3 regions of the Amycolatopsis sp. lyj-90 genome follow, and region 3 is predicted to be linked to each of the others. Evidence: riboswitches for the same ligand, from Rfam matches in the RefSeq annotation. Region 3 holds a riboswitch; each other region holds the start of a gene.

Region 1 (5,134 bases), on a different contig from region 3:
GTACTCCGGCGCGAAATGGTTGACGGTGGGGGAAACCCCGACCAGTGTCCCTTCGGGAATGAAGTGCCCGAGAACTTCGGTGTCCTTCACGGTCTTCCTTGCCAGCGAAGGAACCGGGGCCACCAGCCGCAGGGATTCCTTGATCACCAGGTCCAGCGTGGTCAGGGTCTCCAGCGCCTCTATGTCCGGTACGTCGTCACCGAGCGCGAGGGACTCCTGGCGCGCGCGTTCCTGCCACTCGGGGTTCTTGGCGAGGTGGTAGACGGCGGCGGCGCTGGTGATGGTCGACGTGTCGTGCGCGGCCATCATCAGGAAGATCATGTGGTTGACGACGTCGGAGTCGGTGAAGCGGTCACCGTCTTCGGTGGTGGCGTGGCACAAGGCGGTGAAGAGGTCTTCGCCGTCGCTTCGCCTCTTCGCGGGCAGATTCGCCGCGAAGTAGCGTTCGAGGACCTTGCGGCCGTGCAAGCCCGCCGCCCAGCGGCCGCCGGGAACGGGGAAGCGCACGATGGCCGTGCCCGCGCGCACGGAATTCACGAACGCGCGGTTGATCGCGGCCGCGTCTTCGCCGGACCGCATGCCCATGAACACGCGTGTCGCGACGTCGAGCGTGAGTTGCTTGAGGGACCAGTAGATCCGCGGGTTCGGCCGGTCCGCCCAGGCGGCGATGCCCTCACGGAGCGCCGGTCCCATCTGGTCGACGTATCCGGTGAGCCGCTGCCGCGTGAACGCCGCCTGCATGATCCGGCGGTGCAGATGGTGCTCGCCGAAATCGAGCAGCATCAGGCCGCGGTCGAAGAACTGCTCGATGAAGAACTTCCAGCCCTCCTGGGAAAAGGCCTTGTCCTTGTTCACCAGCGCGATCTGGGTGGCCTCGGGGCCGGAGAGGGCGACGATGCGGCGGCCGAACGCGCCCATCCACGACACCGGGCCGTAGGTCTCGTAGCGCTTGAGGCCGAACTCGATGCCGAAGCGCATGAAGTCCAGCGCGTGCCCGATGACGGGCGGGCCTTCGTCGCCGAGGACGGGTTTGAGACCCGGCGGGGCGGGCGCGAGCTCGCGGACCGGCCAGGTCGCGCCGAGCCAGCGCTGGTCGACCGAACGCGGCAGGGGGATCGAGGTGAGCGGCGGGACCCGCTCACGCAGTGCCCCGGTGACCTTTTCGACGGCGTTCGCCATGGTGACCATCTCCCCGTTGAGACCGGCTACCGCCCCACCATCGCACTCTTGTTGGCAGGTTGACAATACCCCGGCGGATGTACATAAGGCCCCCTTCCTTGCGCCTGGAGCAAGGAAGGGGGCCTTCATGTCCTGATCAGCCCAGCTCGGACCGGACCGCGTTCGCGGCCGCGACCAGGTTCCGCAGGGCAGGCTCCACCTCGGCGTAACCGCGGGTCTTCAGCCCGCAGTCCGGGTTGACCCAGATCCGCTCGGCGGGCACGGCGCCGACGGCGGTCCGCAGCAGCCCGCTGACCTCGTCGACGCCGGGGACGCGCGGCGAGTGGATGTCGTACACGCCCGGCCCGACGCCGCGGCCGAAGCCCGCCGCGCCGAGGTCGGTGACGACCTCCATCTTCGACCGCGCCGCCTCGATGCTGGTGACGTCGGCGTCGAGCGCGTCGATCGCCTTCACCACCTCACCGAACTCCGAATAGCACATGTGCGTGTGGATCTGTGTCGCGTCGTCGATCCCGGACGTCGCCAGCCGGAACGACGAAACCGCCCAAGAGAAGTACGCCTCGTGCGCCGCAGCGCGCAGCGGGAGCAGTTCCCGCAGCGCCGGCTCATCCACCTGGATGACGCGGATGCCGGCCGCCTGCAGGTCGTGCACCTCGTCGCGGATGGCCAGCGCGACCTGGCGGGCGGTCTCGCCCAGCGGCTGGTCGTCGCGGACGAACGACCACGCCAGAATCGTCACCGGCCCGGTCAGCATGCCCTTGACGGGCTTGCCGGTCAGGCTTTGCGCGTAGCGCGCCCACTCGACGGTCATCGGCTCGGGACGGGAGACGTCGCCGTACAGGATCGGCGGCCGGACACACCGCGAGCCGTAGGACTGCACCCAGCCGAAGTCGGTGGCCGCGAACCCGGCCAGCCGCTCGGCGAAGTACTGCACCATGTCGTTGCGCTCGGGCTCGCCGTGCACCAGCACGTCCAGGCCCAGATCCTCCTGCAGCCGGATGACGCGCTCGATCTCCGCCTTCATCGCGGCCTCGTACCCGGCGTCGTCCAGCGAGCCCGCCTTGTGCGCGGCACGGGCCTTGCGGACGTCGGTGGTCTGGGGGAACGAGCCGATCGTCGTGCTCGGCAACGGCGGCAGGGCCAGCGCGGCCTGCTGGGCCGCCGCGCGCCGCGCGTAGGGGGAACGGACGGTGTCCTCCGGCCGCAGCGCCTCCAGCCGGGCACGGACCCCGGCGTCGGCCAGATCGGCCGCCGTGGCGCGGTCCGTGGCCGCCGCACGGGCGGCGGAGAGGTCGACGCCCTCCTCCTTCAGCGCGCGGCCGAGCAGGACGACCTCGTCGACCTTCTGCTTGGCGAACGCGAGCCAGCCCTTGAGCCGCGGGTGGAGCTCGGCCTCCCGCTCGACGTCGTAAGGCACGTGCAGCAGCGAGCACGACGTCGAGACGCTGACCGACTTCGCGGTGCCGAGCAGCGTCGCCGCCCGGCTGAGCGCGCGGGTCGGGTCGGTGCGCCAGACATTGCGCCCGTCCACGACACCGGCCAGGACCTCCTTGTCGCGCAAGGCGGGTTCGGCCGCGACGGCGTCCACAAAGGACTCATCAGTGACGAGGTCGACGGCGAGGGCGTCGATCGGGGAACGGGCGAGCACACCCAGTCCCCGGCCGAGACCGCCGAAGTATCCGGCGACCAGGATCTTCGGGCGCGCGGTCTCCTTCGCGAGCCGGTGGTAGGCGCGGATGAGCGCGTTGAGCTCCGGCTCGGTGCGGTCGCCTGCGAAGGCGGGCTCGTCGAGCTGGACCCACTCGACGCCTTCGTCATGCAGGCGCCGCAGCAGTTCGACGTAGCCGTCGAGAAGGTTGTCGAGAAGGTCCAGCGGGCGGAAGCCCTCCGGAGCACCCTCGGCGGCCTTCGCGAGCAGCAAGAACGTCACCGGGCCCACCAGCACCGGCCGTGTCTCGACGCCGATCGCGCGGGCCTCGCGGTACTCGTCGAGCGGCTTGGAGCCGGCGACCGAGAACCGGGTGTCCGGCCCGAGTTCGGGGACGATGTAGTGGTAGTTCGTGTCGAACCACTTCGTCATCTCCATCGCGGGCGCGTCCTGCACCCCGCGAGCTGCGGCGAAGTAGGTGTCGAGCGGCGAGAGACCGAGCTTCGTGACGCGCTCCGGCAGCGCTCCGAACAGCTCGGCGGTGTCGAGCACCTGGTCGTAGTGGGAGAACGTGTTGGAGGGGACGGAATCCAGTCCGGCGTCCTTGAGTTCCCGCCAGGTCTGCGTGCGCAGCGCGCGGCCGGTCTCCAGCAACGCGGCCTCGTCGATCTTGCCCGCCCAGTAGCGTTCGAGTGAACGCTTGAGTTCCCGGTCCGGTCCGATCCGGGGGTAGCCCAGCACAGTGGTGCCGATTTCGGTCACAGCTCTCTCCTCGCGAGCTTGTCGTCAGAGCCCGGACGCGCGCAGGAGTGACCGCGATTCGGTCGCGCCCATCCCACGAGGCCCGGACTCACGCACGCCGTCGGCGCGCGCACCACGGGCAGGTCTTCGGACTCGTGGGCGACTCGCTCGCTCCTACCGGCCGTCGCTTCCCGGGGCGCCATGCCCCAGTGCTTTACCGTGTCTCGCACGGTGACGGCTTTCGTTCCCACATACCGCTGCGGGGCAGTCCCGGATTCACACCGGGTTCCCTGTTACCTCGACCGGCCTGGGAGGCCGGGCGAACCAGTAGCACCCTGGAGCGTACCGAATTCGGGTCTCGTGTGACTGGAGGCGTAACTCACGTGATCAGACGGTGAACTCGCGTGTCTGGAGACGGAACACGCCGGGCGGAAGTCCGCCCGGCGTGTTCCGTCTCTGATCACGTGAGATGCGGGATCAGTCCCAGTCGAGGGCACCACCGGACTGGTACTCGATGACGCGGGTCTCGAAGAAGTTCTTCTCCTTCTTGAGGTCCATCGCCTCCGACATCCACGGGAACGGGTTCTCCGTCTCGCCGAAGATCGGCTGGAGGCCGATCTGCTGCGCACGACGGTCGGTGATGAAGTGCATGTACTGCTCGATCAGCTCGGCCGACAGCCCGAGCATGCCGCGCGGCATGGTGTCGCGGGCGTAGGAGACCTCGAGCTCGCAGGCCTCGGTCAGCATGCCGCGGATCTCCGCCTGGAACTCCTCGGTCCACAGGTGCGGGTTCTCGATCTTGATCTGGTTGATGCAGTCGATGCCGAAGTTCAGGTGGATCGACTCGTCGCGCAGGATGTACTGGTACTGCTCGGCAATGCCGATCATCTTGTTCCGGCGGCCGAGCGAGAGGATCTGCGCGAAGCCGGTGTAGAACCACATGCCCTCGAAGATCACGTAGAACGCGACCAGGTCACGCAGGAAGTTCTGGTCGGCCTCGGGGGTACCGGTCTCGAAGTCCGGGTTCTCCAGGTTCTGCGTGTACTTCAGCGCCCACGCGTCCTTCTCCGAGATGGAGGGGACCTCGCGGTACATGTTGAACAGCTCGCCCTCGACCAGGCCGAGGCTCTCGCAGATGTACTGGAAGGTGTGCGTGTGCACGGCCTCCTCGAACGCCTGGCGCAGCAGGTACTGGCGGCATTCGGGGTTGGTGATCTGGCGGTACACCGCGAGCACGATGTTGTTGGCCACCAGCGATTCCGCGGTGGCGAAGAAGCCGAGGTTGCGCTTGAGCATGGTGCGCTCGTCCTCGGTCAGGCCGTCGGCCGACTTCCACAGCGCGATGTCGGCCTGCATGGCGACCTCGGTCGGCATCCAGTGGTTGTTGCAACCGGCGAGGTACTTCTCCCACGCCCAGGTGTACTTCATCGGCAGCAGCTGGTTGACGTCGGCGCGGGCGTTGATCATCCGCTTGTCGTCGACGTTGATCCGGGCGGCGCCGACTTCGATCTCACCGAGGCCGGTGGCGTCGGTGGAAGCGTCAAAGGTGGTCATAGAGGGGCACAC
Region 2 (5,134 bases), on a different contig from region 3:
TTGGCCGACGGCGCGGCGTCGGTGTGCGGACGGGCGGCCAGCGCGGTGACCGCGGCGGCTGTCGCTCCGAGGTCACCGGAGCCGCATTCGGCGGTGTCGAGGTGCTTCGGGAAGGTTCCGTCGGCGCACTGGCGCGAAAGCAGCAGCTCGACCGCGGGGCCGGGGTCGGCGGTGGTGGCGAGCAGTGCCCACGCGTGCCGCTCGACGGTCTCGTCGGCGTCGGCGAAGGACCCTGTGTCGGTGAACTTGCCGTCCGCGCCGCGCAGCTTCACCAGATCCGCGCGCAACTGGCCGACATCCGCCTTCACGAATTCGCCGACGAGCACGAGCTTCGCGAGTGGTTCGGCGTAGGAGGCCCCGCTCTGTTCGTACGGCGCGCCGTGGGCGTAGGCCTGCACGGCTTCCGGCGTGAGCAGGAACTTCGACGCGCGAGCGACGGTGTCCGGCTGCTCGTCCAGCGCCCGCAGCGCGAGGACCAGCTCGGCGGTGGCGTCGTAGTCGACGTAGGTCTTGCCGTCCTCGGTGACCTCGACGTGGTCACCGCCGACGAGCCGGTTCGTCAGATACGCGCCGAGCCGGGAGGCCGGTGTCGCCGTGCCGGGGATGGCGACCGGGGTCGCGATCGCCGTCGGCGGCGCGACCCGGGCGCCGGTGGACGCCCGCGGGGTGACGGCCTTCTTGGGTTTCGGCGTCGTGGTCTTCGGCGCGGGCTTGGTCTCCTGCGGCTTGGCCGCGGGCGGGGTGTTCGTGACGGTGACCGTGCTCGGCGCGGGCGGGCTGGTCACCGGGGACGAGGACGTGCCCGGCGTCGGTGTCACCGGCGTCGTGGTGGTCTTGGTCGTCGTCGTGGTGGTCGTCGTCGTAGTGGTGGTCGTGGTCGTCGTGGTGCTGGTCGGCTCCGGCTCGCTCGTGGTCGAGGTCGGGGTGCCGGTGGCGGAACTCGTTTCGGACGGCGTCGAGGTCGGCGTCTCAGACACGCTGCTGCTCGTCGGCGGCCCGCCGCCCTTCGCGAGGTCGTAGAAGCCGACCTGGGACAACCCGAGCGAGGCCTGGGCACCCGCGCGGATCCAGGTGTCGAGACCGCCGATCCCGTTGGCGCGCGCGGCCACGTACGACTCAGGGTTGTAGGCGATCGCGCCGATGTCACCGGCGAGCCTGTTGCCGGAGTCCGCCGCGGCGGTCGCCTGCGCGGCTTTGAGGAACCGCACGCCCTTGTCCACCGCCGCGTCCGCGCCGCCGACGTCGGCGAGCGCCTGAAGGATCAGCCCGGTGCTGTTGGTGTTCGGGGCTTCGGTGCCGACGCCGCCGCCCCAGCCACCGCCGGGATCCTGATTCGCGAGGAGCCACGAGACGGTCTTCGCGATCGGGCCGTCGAGTCCCGCGGCGCCCGCCTTCCGCGCGGCCAGCATCGCCGACAGGGCGAAACCGGTGGCGTCGCCGTCCTTGGCGGACAGGTCGAACGGCTTGCCCTCGTCGCAGGTCGAGACCTTGTGGCCGTCGGCGGTGACGTGGTCACCGGTCTCGGTCGTCTTGATGTAGGCGAAGAAGATCCGGAAGTAGCCCTCGGAACACTGCTGGGTCAGCAGCTTGTCGATGGCGAGCTGGTCGTTCTCGCCGGCCGCGGCGAGACCGATCACGCCGAGGGACTGGCCGAACATGTTCGCGTTGTTGCTCACCGAATCGGCGAGTCTGGGATCTTTCGAGTAGTCGCTGACCCGGCCGATGTCGGGACCCTTGCGCATGATCGCGGCCTTGGTCTCGGCGACCATGTCGTAGCCGTCGAAGTTCCGGGGATTCCGGCCCGCGACCTCGGCGGCGACCAGGGTCTTGGCCGCCGCACCGCCGACGATGATGTCGGAGAAGTCGAACTCTCCGCCGTCGGGAATGAGCCCGTCCCAGGTGAAGTAGTCGGTCGCGTGGCCCTGCTCGTCGAGGTACTTCACGATCGGCTCGGCCTTCGCGCCTTCGCCCGAGGCGTACATCGCGAACAGCGCGTCGATCATCAGCCCGTGGTCGGGCAGATCGCCGCCGTTGGGGTTCTCGAGCGTGCCGTCCGGCTTCAGCTTCGTCGCGAGCCAGCCGGAGTTCGACTTCGCCGCTCCGGGGTCGTTGGCGGCTGTCGCCGTCCCGGTGAGCAGCGCGGCGACCACGCCGACGCTGACGGCGAACGCCGATGCGGCCAGGTACCCGCGGCGCATGGCTCCTCCTTGCGGCATGACGGAGGACAGGCGCGGGACGCCGCAGTCACCCCTGTTTATCGCGACAGTGGTTCGGACTTCTTGATCGTGCATCCACTCGTGCGGTACCCCGGCTCGCCCTGATGAGGGGCCCACGGTTGCGCGACAGCGCCGGATTTCGACCGGCTTCCCCGTCACGGGCGGCGGTGTTCAGTTGTCGAGCCCGCCGAGGTTAACACCCGATTACCTGCGACAGGCACCGCTGACCAGGTCGGTTGCCAGGATCACATCGCGACTCGCGCCTGGCGGTACCCCGGCGCTTGACCGGGATGAGACTCTTCGGATCGTCAATTCAGCGCGGTCGTGGGGGAAGTCCGGTGAGAGTCCGGCGCTGTCCCGCAACGGTATGCCCTCCGGGCGAGCCCGGTCACCCACGTCGCGCGGTGTCACCACCGACTCCTGTCGTGGAAATGCGGGAAGGGTTCTCATGAGACGTTTGGTCCTCGCTGTCGCCATGCTGTGCGGCATCGGACTGGTCGCCGCTCCGGCGGCGACCGCGGCCACCCACAACAAGGCGGACGCCGCCGCGGGCTGGCTCGCCAGGCAGATGGCCGACGGGGAAAGGTTCGAGGCCGACTTCGGCGGCCAGAAGTACCCCGACCAGGGCTTGACGATCGACGCGATCTTCGCGTTCGCCGCGGCCGGGGTGTCGGACACCAACGCGGGCAAGGCGATCACGTGGCTGGCGAAGCCGGAGATCACCACCGGTTACGTCGGCAGCGGTACCGAGGCCTACGCGGGCGCGCACGCCAAACTGCTGCTGGCCGCGGAGATCCGGGGCAAGAACCCGGCGGCGTTCGGCGGCGTCGACCTGAAGGCGGGACTGCTCTCGCTGCTCACGCCGTCCGGCCGGTTCTCCGACCGGTCCGAGTTCGGCGACTACTCCAACGCCTTCTCGCAGTCGCTCGCCCTGCTGGCGCTGGACCGCACCCCCGCCGGCGCCCCCGCGTCGGCCGTGACGTTCCTCGCGGGCACCCAGTGCGCGGACGGCGGCTTCCCGCTGAACTTCGGCGAAGCGACCTGCGCGAGCGACGTCGACTCGACCGCGATGGTCGTGCAGGCCCTGCGCGCCACCGGTGACCCGGTGAACGCCGGCGAAGGCACCTCCTGGCTGGTCACCAAGCAGCACGCGAACGGCGGCTTCGGCGTCGGCACGAACGCGCCGAACGCCAACAGCACCGGCCTCGCCGCCGAGGCGCTGGCCGGGCACCGTCCCGCCGCCGCGGTCAAGGCGCGGGAGTTCCTGCGGTCGCTGCAGACCGGCTGCACCGGCGCCGTGGCGGACCGCGGCGCGATCGCCTACGACGCCACCGGCCTGAACCCGGCGACCGCCCCGCGCGCGACCGCGCAGGCGATCCTCGGCCTGGCGCGGGTCCCGCTGAGCGACCTGCACGGCGGTGGCCGTCCGCAGGCGCCGGTGCTCGCCTGCTCCTGACGTCACCTCGTGAGTGGCAAGGACGGTTCTAACCGTCCTTGCCACTCACGAGCCTTTAGCCTGTGCCGGTGGCTGAGTATCGAGTGGGCGAACTCGCGAACCTGGCGGGGACGTCGGTGCGGAACGTGCGCGCCTATCAGGACAGAGGACTGCTTCCCGCGCCGACGCGACGCGGGCGCGTGGCGATGTACGACGACGCGCATCTCGCCCGGCTGCGGTTGATCGTCCAGCTGCTCGAGCGCGGGTACACCCTCGCCCAGATCGAGGAAATGATCGAGACCTGGCAGCAGGGGCGGGATCTGGGCGATCTGATGGGCCTGGAAGACGCGCTCTCCCAGCCGTGGTCGGAGGAGACCCCCGAGCGGATCACCGTGACGCAGGCGCGGAAGGAGTTCGGGCGGCTGATCACCCCCGCCAACGTCAAACGCGTGCTGGCGATGGGGGTGGCCACCCGGCGGGGCGCGCATTTCGAGGTCTTCAGCCCGCAGCTGCTGCAGGCTGGCCGCGAACTGCTGGCGGCGGGAGTGCCGCCGGAACAGGTCCTCGGCCTCGCCGAGACGCTGATCGAGCACACCGACGCCATCGCGACGCTGTTCCTCGACACCATCCGCAACGATGTCGTCGGCCCGCGCGGAGCGGACTGGGTGCCGGACGCGACCGAGATCTCCGACCTCACCGAACTGGTGAAACGGCTGCGGCCGCTGGCGCAGTCGGCGGTGACCGCGAGCCTGGCGCTGTCGATGAGCCGCGCCTTCCCCGAATTCCTCGAAGAACTGGCCCAGCACCTCCGGGAACACCAGGAGTCTTGAACATTTACATCGACCACTGTAACTTTCCATCGCGGGATGCAATCCGCGAACGAGGGAGTGGCGATGACGGCACGGACCCGGCCCCTGCGCGACCGAGAGACCGGTGCGCAGCGCTTGCTGCAGGCGAGCGCGAAGCTGTCGTACGACCCCGAAGTCGACGTGGACTGGGAAGCCCCGCTGACCGAGGGGGCGTTCTTCATCCCCGAGCGGACGGTGTCGTTGTACGGCACCGAATTGTGGGACCGGATGAGTCACGAACAGCGCGTGGAGCTGTCCCGGCAGGAGCTGATCAACTCGGTCAGCGTCGGGATCTGGTTCGAGATCATCCTGATGCAGATGCTGCTGCGGATGTCCTACCGCGCGGATCCGACCACCGCGCACGCGCGGTACGCGCTGACCGAGGTCGCCGACGAATGCCGTCACTCGACGATGTTCGCGATGCTGATCGACAAGGTCGACGGCCGTCCGTACCGGAACAACCGCCTGTTGCACTTCACCGCGCACGCGCTGCCGCTGATCCTGCGGGGTCCGTCGATGTGGGTGGCGACGCTGATCGGCGAGGAGGTCTTCGACGCCATCCAGCGCGAGCACCTGCAGGACGAGTCGATCCAGCCGCTCGTGCGCGCCGTCATGCGGATCCACGTCACCGAAGA
Region 3 (5,134 bases):
ACCGCGCGGACCGCCGGATCGGAACGCCACGCTTCGAGGCGCTCAAGCATGGCGAGGACCATGTCGTGGTTCAGCGAGTTCAGCGCACGCGGCCGGTTCAGCGTGATCCGGCCGATTCCACTGTGGACGAGGAACTGGACGTCGTTCACGAAGCCTCCTGCAGCATCCGGCGCGAGATGATCACGCGCATGATTTCGTTGGTCCCTTCGAGGATCTGGTGCACCCGCAGGTCGCGGACGATCTTCTCCAGCCCGTATTCGGCGAGGTAGCCGTAGCCTCCGTGCAGTTGCAGCGCCTGGTTGGCCACCTCGAACCCGGTGTCGGTGCAGAACCGCTTGGCCATCGCCGAAAGCTGGGTCGCGGTGTCCTCGCCCTGGTCGAGCGCGTCCGCCGCCCGCCACAACAAGGTCCTCGCGGCTTCGAGATCGGTGCGCATGTCGGCCAGCCGGAACTGCAACGCCTGCTTCTCGGACAGCTTCTCGCCGAACGCCGAGCGCTCCGACAGATGCCGGACGGCCATGCCGAGCGCGGCCTCGGCGCCACCGAGGGAACAGGCCGAGATGTTGAGCCTGCCACCGTCCAAAGCGGACATGGCGACCCGGAACCCGTTGCCCTCGCCGCCGAGCAGCGCGGACGCCGGGACACGGGCGTCCTCGAAGATGACCTGCCTGGTGGGCTGGGCGTTCCAGCCCATCTTGATCTCGTTGGGTCCGAAGGAGACCCCGGGCGTGTCCCGGTCGACGATGAACGCCGAGATGCCCCGGGCGCCGGGACCGCCGGTGCGGGCGAGCACGACGTGGACGTCCGAAGTGCCCGCGCCGGAGATGAACTGCTTGACGCCGTCGAGCACGTAGTGGTCGCCGTCGCGGCGGGCACGGGTGGAGAGCGCCGCCGCGTCGGAACCCGCGTCCGGCTCGGTGAGGCAGTAGCTGCCGAACGCGTCCATCGTGGACATTCGCGGGAGGTACCGGTGCCGCTGGGCGTCGTCGCCGAACTTGTCGATCATGGTCGCGACCATGTTGTGGATCGAGATGTAGGCGGCCAGCGACGGGCAGCCGCCGGCGAGCGCCTCGAACACGAGGACGCCGTCGAGCCGGCCGAGCGCGGAGCCGCCGAGGTCTTCGGGCAGGTAGATGCCGCCCATGCCCAGCTGGGCGGCCTTACGGAGGACGTCGACCGGGAAATGCTTGGCCTGGTCCCATTCGATCGCGTGCGGGGCGAGGTGTTCCGCCGCGAACTCCGCGGCGGTCTCACGCAGGGCCCGCTGTTCGTCGGTCAGTCTCATCGTGGCCTCAGCTCATCGTCGGGATGACGAAGCTGGCGCCTTCCTTGGTGCCCGAAGGCCAGCGCGAGGTGACCGTCTTGGTCTTGGTGTAGAACCGGATCGAGTCCGGTCCGTGCTGGTTGAGGTCGCCGAAACCGGAGCGCTTCCAGCCGCCGAAGGTGTGGTAGGCGATCGGGACCGGGATGGGCACGTTGACCCCGACCATCCCGGTGTTCACCCGCGAGGTGAAGTCGCGGGCCGTGTCGCCGTCGCGGGTGAAGATCGCGACGCCGTTGCCGTACTCGTGCTCGCTGGGCAGCCGCAGCGCTTCCTCGTAGTCGGCCGCGCGCACGATCGACAGCACCGGGCCGAAGATCTCCTCGCGGTAGATCCGCATGTCGCTGGTGACGTGGTCGAACAGGCAGCCGCCGAGGAAGAAGCCGTTCTCGTGACCGTCCACAGTGGTCTCGCGGCCGTCGACCAGCAGTTTCGCGCCCTCGGCGAGGCCGACGTCGATGTAGTCGCGGACCCGCTGGACGGCTTCGGCGGTGACCAGCGGCCCGAAGTCGGCCGTTTCGTCCAGGGAGGCACCGATCTTCAGCGTCTTGACGCGTTCGGTCAGCCGGGCGGCCAGCGCGTCGGCGGTGGCTTCGCCGACCGGGACGGCGACGGAGATCGCCATGCAGCGTTCACCCGCGGAGCCGTACCCGGCGCCGATCAGCGCGTCGACGACCTGGTCGAGGTCGGCGTCCGGCATCACGATCATGTGGTTCTTGGCGCCGCCGAAGCACTGTGCGCGCTTCCCGTGCGCGGCCGCGGTTGTGTAGATGTACTCGGCGATCGAGGACGAGCCGACGAAGCCGACGGCCTCGACACGGGGGTCGGTGAGCAGCGCGTCGACGGCTTCCTTGTCGCCGTTGACCACGTTGAACACGCCCGGCGGCAGGCCTGCTTCGAGGAAGAGTTCGGCCAGCCGCAGCGGGACCGACGGGTCGCGTTCGGACGGCTTGAGCACGAAGGAGTTGCCGCAGGCGATCGCCGGGGCGGCCTTCCACAACGGGATCATCGCGGGGAAGTTGAACGGCGTGATGCCGGCGACCACGCCGAGCGGCTGCCGCATCGAGTAGACGTCGATGCCGGTGCCCGCGCTGTCGCTGTACTCGCCCTTGAGCAGGTGCGGGATACCGATGGCGAACTCGACCACTTCGAGGCCACGCTGGATGTCGCCGCGCGCGTCGGGAACGGTCTTGCCGTGTTCGGACGAGAGCAGGCGGGCGAGGGAGTCCTCTTCCGCGCGGACGAGGTCGACGAACTTCAACAGCACGCGGGCCCGCTTCTGCGGGTTCCAGCGGGCCCATTCAAGCTGGGCCTGCGCCGCGTCGGCGACGACGGCGGCGACCTCGGTGGCCGAGGCGAGCGGGACGCGGGCCTGGACGGCGCCGGTGCTGGGGTCGAAGACGTCGGCGAACCGGCCGGACGTACCCGATACCGGCTTGCCGCCGACGAAGTGGCTGAGTTCGGTGCTCATGGATGCCCTTTCCGAAAGTACGCAGGACGAAGCCGCCCGAAGACCACGATCGGTGGCCGGGCAGGGGAGTACGGACGACTTACCGCCGGGGTGGTGGCGGGTCGGCGACTTTCGCGCAGGCAGGAAGAATCCGCATGCGTTCAGCTCCATCCTCGTGGACGAACACGACACGTCTGCGGCCGGTATCCTGGCTCCCGGATCCGCGGCGGCTCCGGCCTTCCCGGCTCGCGCCAGTGGCCTTCTCTGCGGGAGCGCCGCTCCCCGGTCACAGTGGCGGGACCGCACCGGATTTTCACCGGCTTCCCTGCACCGCAGACCTGTGGACACCATAAAGTAGGAAGTCCGACTATGTCGAGGACAAGGGTGTGGCGTACGCCTCAGGTACGCGATGGGTCTCGTGAGTGGTGGCGTCCGGAATCCCCCGCCCGGCTGCCGGCCGTGGGGGTGTGGGGGTGGCACGGTCTTGATCAACGGAGGATCGGGGCGTCTTTCGCCGCGTCCAACGCCGAGCGGCCTTGTCGCGAAAGCCACTTTCGCGAGGTCTGATGTCCCGAAAGTGGCTTTCGCGACACCCCGGCGAGCCTGGTGTGGCCTTCACGGTGACCGGGATCAGTGGCTTCGGTCGTGAGTGGCGATTCGGGTTCTAAGCCGAATCGCCACTCACGACCACCTCGCCCCACACGGTCTGAACCTTCAGCTCCAGCCAGGAACGGGGTCACCCGGGGACAACGGTGTTGTGAAAGCCACTTTCCCAACCTTCACCGTTGTTGCGAAAGTGGCTTTCACAACGCCCACCCTGCGAGCGAAAGACGGCACGAGCACGCCGGGTTCGCCCTTCTCCTCGATAAACCGCCACTCACGAGAGTGGCGGGTAGGGCAGCAGGCTGGACGAATGCTCGTCGACCCGCATCGGTTTCCCGATCGCGGGGAAGGCGCGCTGCGGGCACGCGGGCCGTTCGCAGACCTTGCACCCCATCCCGATCGGGGTGACGGCCGCGCCGGTGCCGAGCGCCAGCCCGTCGGAGTACACGAGCCGTCGCGCGTGCCGGAGTTCGCAGCCGAGCCCGATCGCGAACGTCTTGCCGGGATCGCCGTGCCCGCCCGCCGCGCGGGAAACGGTGCGGGCCAGCCAGAAGTACTTCTTGCCGTCCGGGAGTTCGGCGACCTGGGTGAGGATCCGGCCCGGCGAACTGAACGCCTCGTAGACGATCCACAGTGGACATGAGCCGCCGACACGGGAGAAGTGAAACCCGGTGGCGGACTGACGTTTCGAGATGTTGCCCGCACGGTCGACCCGCACGAAGGAGAACGGCACGCCGCGGGTGCCCGGTCGCTGCAAAGTGGACAGTCGATGGCAGATCGTCTCGAAGCCGACGCCGAAGTGGTCGGAAAGGCGCGTGATGTCGTAGCGGTAGCGTTCCGCCGCGCCGAGGAAAACGCGATACGGCAGGACGAGCGCGCCCGCGTAGTAGTTGGCCAGGCCGATCCGCGCGAGTCGCCGGGCGGTGTCGCCGCTGAACTTCCCGTCGTCGACGAGCCGGTCGATCACGTCGCCTGCCTCCAGCAGCGCCAGCTCGGACGCGAGCCGGAACGCGGCCTGACCGGGGCGCAGCGCGGGGGAGAGACGCAGCGTCTTCTCGCGCGTGTCGAAGTGGTGCTGATCGGCGCCTAGGGATTCGGAGACCACCTTGACGCCGTGACGGTCCAACAGTCCGGCGGCCAGTCCACTGCGGACTTCGCCGGGGTGGAGGCGCAACTCGGCGGCCAGCTTCTCCGCGGGAGCGTCCAGTTCCGTGACGTGGTTGCGGCGCAGGTAGAACCAGTCCCGGATCTCCTCGTGCGGCTGTTGCGCGGTCGACCGGTCGAGTCCCTGCTCGGTCACCAGCGTGGCGATGTTCTCCACGGCTTCGCGGTAGCGGCGGTGCAGCGCGACGAGCGTCCGCGCCACCTCGGGCAGCGTGGTGGTCAGCGCGTCGACCTCGCCCGCGGAGATCGCGCCGCTGACGGTGTTGTCGCCGAACACCTCGCGGACGTCGGCGACCAGCCGGGCGGTGTCGCGGGCGGCGAAGAACTCCGTGTCCACGCCGAAGGTCTCGGTGAGCTTCAGCAGGACCGGCATGGTCAGGGGCCTGCCGTTGTGTTCGAGCTGGTTGACGTAACTCGGCGAGATCTCCAGCAGCCTGGCCAGTTCGGACTGCGTCATGGACCGGCCTTCGCGCAGCTGGCGCAGCCGGGCACCCGCGTACATCTTCTCCACAAAGCGACTGTAACAACTTTTACAAGCGGTTCGCGAACGTTCACAACTCTTCACAGCGCTGTGGGCTAGCGACGGTCGCGAGGTC

The links. A riboswitch is a leader RNA that binds a small molecule or an ion and turns the genes downstream of it on or off. The one in region 3 is predicted to bind cobalamin.
Region 1: another riboswitch for cobalamin. It lies ahead of metE (5-methyltetrahydropteroyltriglutamate--homocysteine S-methyltransferase); the one in region 3 lies ahead of ACLJPX_RS02910 (CoA-acylating methylmalonate-semialdehyde dehydrogenase).
Region 2: another riboswitch for cobalamin. It lies ahead of ACLJPX_RS06875 (prenyltransferase/squalene oxidase repeat-containing protein); the one in region 3 lies ahead of ACLJPX_RS02910 (CoA-acylating methylmalonate-semialdehyde dehydrogenase).

The regions. Positions count from the first base shown of each region.
Region 1 covers NZ_JAJPWP010000016.1:120,745-125,878, forward strand. Annotated here, with positions in the region: gene ACLJPX_RS42215 (cytochrome P450) at 1-1,179, opposite strand, end outside; gene metE (5-methyltetrahydropteroyltriglutamate--homocysteine S-methyltransferase) at 1,316-3,589, opposite strand; cobalamin riboswitch at 3,689-3,912, opposite strand; gene ACLJPX_RS42225 (ribonucleotide-diphosphate reductase subunit beta) at 4,046-5,122, opposite strand.
Region 2 covers NZ_JAJPWP010000002.1:267,230-272,363, forward strand. Annotated here, with positions in the region: gene ACLJPX_RS06870 (hypothetical protein) at 1-2,198, opposite strand, end outside; cobalamin riboswitch at 2,302-2,369, opposite strand; cobalamin riboswitch at 2,500-2,631, shown strand; gene ACLJPX_RS06875 (prenyltransferase/squalene oxidase repeat-containing protein) at 2,665-3,672, shown strand; gene ACLJPX_RS06880 (MerR family transcriptional regulator) at 3,741-4,481, shown strand; gene ACLJPX_RS06885 (AurF N-oxygenase family protein) at 4,545-5,134, shown strand, end outside.
Region 3 covers NZ_JAJPWP010000001.1:724,697-729,830, forward strand. Annotated here, with positions in the region: gene ACLJPX_RS02900 (enoyl-CoA hydratase/isomerase family protein) at 1-149, opposite strand, end outside; gene ACLJPX_RS02905 (acyl-CoA dehydrogenase family protein) at 146-1,285, opposite strand; gene ACLJPX_RS02910 (CoA-acylating methylmalonate-semialdehyde dehydrogenase) at 1,293-2,792, opposite strand; cobalamin riboswitch at 2,952-3,138, opposite strand; gene ACLJPX_RS02915 (short-chain fatty acyl-CoA regulator family protein) at 3,649-5,049, opposite strand.